DNA from 3 places in the Priestia sp. YIM B13552 genome. Region 1 is predicted to be linked to each of the others. Evidence: riboswitches for the same ligand, from Rfam matches in the RefSeq annotation. Region 1 holds a riboswitch; each other region holds the start of a gene.
What was found. Region 1 has a riboswitch for thiamine pyrophosphate ahead of tenA (thiaminase II). Riboswitches for the same ligand answer to the same signal wherever they lie in the genome.

Region 1 (2,204 bases):
ATTATGTTTGGTAAAGGGATGAATGCAGGCCAGACGTGCGTTGCTCCTGATTATTTGCTCGTGCATAAAAAAGTGAAAGCGCCGCTTGTAGAGAAACTTCGCGAAGCAATTTCTCAATTTTACGGTAGTAATCCACTTGAAAGCGACCGCTACGGCCGTATTGTCAGTGAGCGTCATTTTACTCGGCTAGTTGAGTTTTTAAAAGACGGAAATGCTATAGTTGGAGGCGGGTACAATAAGGACACGCTAACAATAGAACCTACGGTGTTAAGTGAAGTAAGCTGGACATCAGACGTTATGCAAGAAGAAATCTTTGGGCCTATTCTTCCTATGATTGAATATGAAACACTAGACGAAGTCATTCATAAAGTTCAAGAAAAAGCTAAGCCGTTAGCTCTTTACTTATTTACAGAAAGTGAAGATGTGCAAAACGTCATAACGGAGCGCCTTTCATTTGGAGGAGGCTGTATAAACGATACGCTTATGCATATCGCTACGCCATATTTGCCGTTTGGCGGAGTGGGAGAAAGCGGCACGGGTCAATATCATGGAAAAGACAGCTTTCAGACATTCACTCATTTTAAAAGCATGCTGTCTCAAACAACCAAGTTTGATTTGTCATTCCGCTATCCTTCGGAAAAACAAAGCTTGAAAATGATCAAAAAACTATTGAAATAAAAGAGCCTCCTGATAGGAGGCTTTTTCGTTATTTTGAAAGGGAAAGCTGAGAAAGCGGCCATTTTTCTTGGGTATATGCCATTTCCCAAAATAAATACTCCAGTTCACAGCTTTTGATGAAATGATCTTTCATACGGTTACGTTCTTCTTCAGTCGCTTGTTCGGCGAGTTCATCAAGCTTGTTACAAAACCATTGTGTTGTGCCATTCATTTCTTCATTATTATAAAACTGAATCCATTCATAAAAAGGATGAGAAGGAGATGGATTTACTTGTTCTGTAATGCGCTGGCCAATTTCAACGTACGTCCATGGACATGGAAGAAGCACTGCAATGATTTCTGCTAAGCTGCCTGTATGCGCAACACTTGTCATATGGTTAATGTAGTGGCTGGCCGTCGGTGAAAGCGTCTCAGTGTGAAGGTCTTCATAACGTACGCCTGCTACTTCACAAAAATTATTGTGAGGGTGTACTTCACTATGTAATACCGTAGAAATGCCGGCATTAAAGGCTTCCATTTCGGTACGCGTGCGGCATTTTGTTAAAGCAGCGCCGTAAATGCGAACAAATGCTGTTAAGTATTCGTAATCTTGAGAAACGTAGTGAATAAGCGCTTCTTTTGGCACGTTTCCTTCAGCAATTCCTTTAATAAAAGGATGGTTAAAAATGGCTTCGTAAATATAGTTTGCTTCTTGTCTTAATTGAGATGAAAATGACATCAAAATCCTCCTTTAATATGAGGAAGTCACAAACAAGCACATAAAGGAAATAAAAAACACTCCGTTTATAAACGGAGTGGCAAAGGACAGTAAAAAACTGAACATTGCCACTTTCCTACGCTGGTATGAGCCAGATCAGGTTCAAAGGGATCAAGAAAACTTGTCTCAGCCGGTGGCACCCCTAGTGGACTTCCTATTAATCTAAGTTTAACTTACCATATATTCTGAAAAATAGAAAGCGTTATGGGAAATTGTGTGCTAACCGCTTTTCTTTCTTAAAGAGGAAATTTCTTAAAGCTATTTTTAATCATTTTTGTTTAAAAATGCATATTTTTAGGGAAGAAGAGGTATTAATGAAGGGAAGAGCCGTTTTCGTCTCCGAAACACTCCCATATAAATAGAAGAAAGGAGAGAACAAAATGGCGAAATTTCGTTTGTATGCTGTATTAAATACAGTAGGCTTGGCTATTACACTGCTTGTGAATTATTTAGCAAATGCTATTCCAATAGGAGGCAAAACAACGGGAGAAGCTTCTGCGCAAGTTCCTACGTTGTTTACACCAGCTGGTTATGCCTTTGCTATCTGGGGCGTTATTTATTTATTATTAACCATTTGGGTTATACGCCAATTTTTTGCAAGAGAAGATCAAAAGGAAATATATGCACGTATCGGCATTTGGTTTTTTCTAAACTGTTTGTTAAATAGTGCGTGGATCTTTATTTTCCAAAACGATTACTATAAGTTATCCCTTTTAGTTATGCTCTTTATTCTAGGCACATTAATGATTGTGTATTCCATTATTCAGCA
Region 2 (2,204 bases), on a different contig from region 1:
TACAAAGGGATGATTATGATTTTGACGCCAAATAGGCTGCAGCTTTTCGTATAATCGTTCACTAAATTTCATGATGATCACTCCTTATGCGTATGCAGCCACGTATAAATGAACTGCAACATCACTTTTGTATATTGAACAAGCTGATTTATATCTAATTGTTCGTTCACAGCATGTGCATTTGCTAAATTTCCCGGACCATAAATAGCGGCCGGAATCCCCGCATCAGCTAGCCATCCCCCGTCTGTTACGCTAGTTGACACATCGATTGGGGGCTTTTTCCCTTCAATTTGTTCATGAGTACGTGCAAGCAGCTGTACTCCAGCATGATTTTCATCAATTTCTAATGACGGGAAGATTTCTCCTCTGTCTTCAATCATTGATGTGCCTCCCCATTCAAAGGTTGGCAGGTTATCTTTTAACCATGGATCTGCTTTTGCAATAGCTAAAATGTATTCTTCCACTTCTTTTGATACTTGGTCGTATGATTCATTGGGATAATAGTGAACGGTGACCCACAGCCTGCATTCATCTGCAATAAAAGCAGCATGTCTTCCCCCTTCGATTACTGCTGGATTAATCGTATTTGTTCCCGGCAAAAATCCTGGATAGCTTTTTGTAACAGCCCAGTGGCGCTCCAATTCTTGCAGCCCTCCGATCACTTTTGCCATCTTCTCAATAGCACTCGCAGCTAACAGACCTCCTCCAGCATGAATCATACTTCGGCGTGTACCGTCATGATAGGTTTTACTGCTTTTTATCGTAATCCATCCCGTGATCACTCCGCCTTGACCTTGAATATGTAAATCACTCGTATCAGCAACAAGCGCAAAGTCAGCTGTATATCCTTTCTGACAGCATTGCAGCGTACCTGCCTCTCCCACTTCTTCTCCTACAACGGATTCAAAAATCAAGTCTCCCGGCAGTTCGATTCCTGCTTCTGTTAAAAGCTGGACTGCAAATAATGCTCCTGCCAAGCCGCCTTTCATATCAGCAACTCCGCGTCCGATTATCATGTTGTCTTTTACCACAGCTTCAAACGGATTTGTCTCCCACTTTTCATTTTCTTGTACCTCAGCTACATCCATATGCCCGTTAATAATTAAGCTTTGATAGTCAGCTGATTTTTTCCCTTTTAACGTGCCCACTACAATAGGATCGTTGCAATATAAATCCCACATATCGATGGAAAAACCGCAGTTTTTAAGGAAATCCGCTACGTAGCGCTGCGCTTCATGAGAATTTCGTGCAGGAGGCGCTGGCGTTTTATATGCAACAAGCGTTTTTACTAACTGGATTAGCTCCCCTTTGCGCTCCTCTACCTGTTTGACAAGCAAATCAATTGTTTCTTCCATGTATGACACCTTCCTTTACGCATAAAAAAACACTTCTTTCGCAGGAAAGAAGTGTTTTTGTTTATATACAAAAAATTATTATAACGAGTTCGTAAGGAAATACCATACAAAACATCCATTACAATACCTCTTTCCTACGCTAGTATTACCTAGTTCAGGTTATAAGGGTTAAGACTTCTCGTCTCTCTCAGCTTAGAAAGCACCCCTAGTGGCGTTGTATCTCTATAAAATTAAACGATTATCATATGTTTACCTGTAATAGTTTTATCATAGTAAAGCGTTTTATTCAATAGAAAGGTTCATGATTCAGCAATGAAAATAGTTTCCTTTTTAGTAAAATAAAAAGCACACACTTTTTTTAAGCAGTGTGTGCTCTTTACTTTTATAAGCTTACTAGTTAGCTATCGGCTTCTTTAAAAATACACCGTTTTTCCATTCAGACAGGAATAAGCTCAAGTTTTTGCCCCGGTTTCACTAACGAAAGCAGCTCATGATCTTCTTCTATCACATACCCAATCACGTTCACATTCGCATTTGCAGGCAAATTCGTTTTAGCTATTTGAACCTCTCCTCTATAACGTCCGTAGCCATCATTGTCCATTGTAATTGCTCCGATTCTGCGCTCGACTGTATGAAATGGCGGCACTGGTTTTACAGATCGTGTATCAACTAAACGCAGAGCGTCTCTTGATACATCTGGACGCACGCTGTACGTTCCCTCTATATGAGGTGAACGAATGCGCAGCGGAATAATGCTGCTTTCTTGATATTGAACCAAACGCTTTAATAAACTTGAACCGGCGCATGGATCTCCAATATAAACCTCCGCTACTCCGCAGCCGTATAAAT
Region 3 (2,204 bases), 410 kb from region 1:
AAGAATCCACCGTGAATGGGTCCATCACCAAGCGTGAAGTTTTTAAAACCTGGTGCTTCATTGTTAAAGATACCAAAAATCATCATAATACCAATAACTAAAAAGATGATAACCGTTACTACTTTAATTAACGAAAACCAAAATTCAGATTCACCAAATCCTTTTACAGAAAGGTAGTTAAGCCCAAACATAATTAATAAAAACAGGGCACTCCATAAAATAGAAGAAGAGTTTGGGAACCAAAATTTCATAATAAGGGCTCCAGCCGATAATTCAGCTGCAATCGTAATAGCCCAGTTATACCAATAGTTCCAGCCGAGAGCGAAACCAAAGGATGGATCTACAAACCGAGACGCATACGTACTAAACGAACCGGCTTCAGGCATATAAGCTGCGAGCTCCGCTAGGCTGGTCATCAAAAAGTAAACCATGACACCAATGATAGCGTAAGCTAAAAGCGCTCCCCCAGGTCCTGCTGTGTGAATTGCTCCACCACTTGCTAGGAATAAGCCGGTTCCGATGGCTCCTCCTAATGAAATCATCGTTAAGTGGCGAGATTTCAACCCACGTTTTAATTCTTGCTGCTCTTGCATAGATAAATACTCCTTTCGAATGTACGGAAAGAGACGGGATAACATAAAAAAAGCCCGCAGTATATGTGCGCGCTTTTAAATCTGAAAACCGCGTCAACCTTCCGTGAAGATAGCTCTTCACATCACTCGCATGATGTGACAGTTCTGTTCCTGTTCGGAGACAGCCCCAGCTTAAATCAACCGAGAAGTGATCTAAACTTCGGCAATTTTTCCTTTCAAGCAACATCCTCAATGTTCTCTGCATTTCCGTTGCTTTACTATTAAAAACTGCGACCTCTACCTCATCGATTAGGATGAGGGTTTTTTATATTCATTTGACATAAAAGAAGTATACCAAATACTAAAACGATTGTCATTATAAAAAATAGATTCAGAAAATAGAAACATCTTTGAAATCTCTCGAATCTATTTTGTTACATATGATATAATGGATGTTGTCATAATACTACATAAATATCCGAACGTACCACAGGGGGAGCCGCCGTGCTGAGAGTGAACAAATTGTTCAGACCCTTCGAACCTGTTAGTTAACGCTAGCGTAGGAATGTGGGAATAGTAGCATATATTTGCTTACTCCTGTGTAAACCGTTTGATATGAATGATTCAAAAACAGGAGTGAGAAACGTGAATAAAGCATTACCTTTACAGGCTAAAATTGAAATAGCTATTTTTGCAGCATTGGCACTTCTACTTGATCTTTTGCCTTCCATTAAGATTGCAACAGCTGTGAGTATTTCGTTCTCCATGGTGCCCATTTTTATTATGTGCTTTCGCTGGGGAGTAAAAGGCGGGGCTCTATCTGGTCTATTATGGGGGCTTTTACAGTTGGCAACAGGAACGGCTTATATTTTAACAGCGCTGCAAACGTTTATTGAATATATTGTGGCTTTTGCTTTTATAGGTTTTGGAGGTATTTTTTCGCAATCTATTAAAACAAATTTAGCTAACAATAACAGATCAAAAGCTTTTGTTTTGATTGTTTTATCCCTTATTATCGGCAGCTTCGCACGGTATTTCTGGCACTTTATTGCGGGTATTATTTTCTGGGGATCATATGCGCCAAAGGGCATGTCCGCTCTATGGTATTCTTTTTCAATGAACGGGATTTCAATGGTAGGATCACTAATAGCCTGCTTAATCATTCTTTCACTATTGATTCCATCGGCATCAAGAATGATTATAACTAAATCACACTCATCATAAGCAAAAAGACTAAATCTACCAAGATTTAGTCTTTTTTGTCATTTGTCACCTTTGTTTACACAAAAGTGTGTCAGGTTTGATAACATAGTTAGTGAAATATTCAAAAAACTGTTTTATGATAATCACCATATTCAAACGAGATAAGGGATTGATAGCATGCTACAGAAATGGATCACGAGCATAGGTTTAGATATTGGAACAAGTACAACAAAACTGATTGTAAGCAAGCTGTTAATAGCAAATCAACAAAATCAGTTTACGCTGCCAGGCTGTCAAATTATTGATCGTCGCGTAACGTATGCAAGTTCTATCTATACCACTCCTATGCTAAACGATGTTGAAATCGATGTTCAACGATTAACGGTACTACTAGAACAAGAGTATAAGAATGCAGGAATCTCCTTAGAT

Region 2: it holds a riboswitch for thiamine pyrophosphate, as region 1 does, so the genes downstream of both, ACFX40_RS04630 (acetylornithine deacetylase) here and tenA (thiaminase II) in region 1, are expected to answer to the same signal.
Region 3: it holds a riboswitch for thiamine pyrophosphate, as region 1 does, so the genes downstream of both, thiT (energy-coupled thiamine transporter ThiT) here and tenA (thiaminase II) in region 1, are expected to answer to the same signal.

Annotation. Positions count from the first base shown of each region.
Region 1 covers NZ_JBHZOU010000003.1:673,881-676,084, reverse strand. Annotated here, with positions in the region: gene ACFX40_RS15560 (aldehyde dehydrogenase) at 1-678, shown strand, start outside; gene tenA (thiaminase II) at 707-1,396, opposite strand; TPP riboswitch at 1,492-1,589, opposite strand; gene ACFX40_RS15550 (TspO/MBR family protein) at 1,816-2,204, shown strand, end outside.
Region 2 covers NZ_JBHZOU010000001.1:942,811-945,014, forward strand. Annotated here, with positions in the region: gene tenA (thiaminase II) at 1-72, opposite strand, end outside; gene ACFX40_RS04630 (acetylornithine deacetylase) at 78-1,355, opposite strand; TPP riboswitch at 1,470-1,572, opposite strand; gene ACFX40_RS04635 (MupG family TIM beta-alpha barrel fold protein) at 1,792-2,204, opposite strand, start outside.
Region 3 covers NZ_JBHZOU010000003.1:261,700-263,903, forward strand. Annotated here, with positions in the region: gene ACFX40_RS13490 (amino acid permease) at 1-593, opposite strand, end outside; lysine riboswitch at 696-880, opposite strand; TPP riboswitch at 1,055-1,155, shown strand; gene thiT (energy-coupled thiamine transporter ThiT) at 1,188-1,796, shown strand; gene ACFX40_RS13500 (ethanolamine ammonia-lyase reactivating factor EutA) at 1,953-2,204, shown strand, end outside.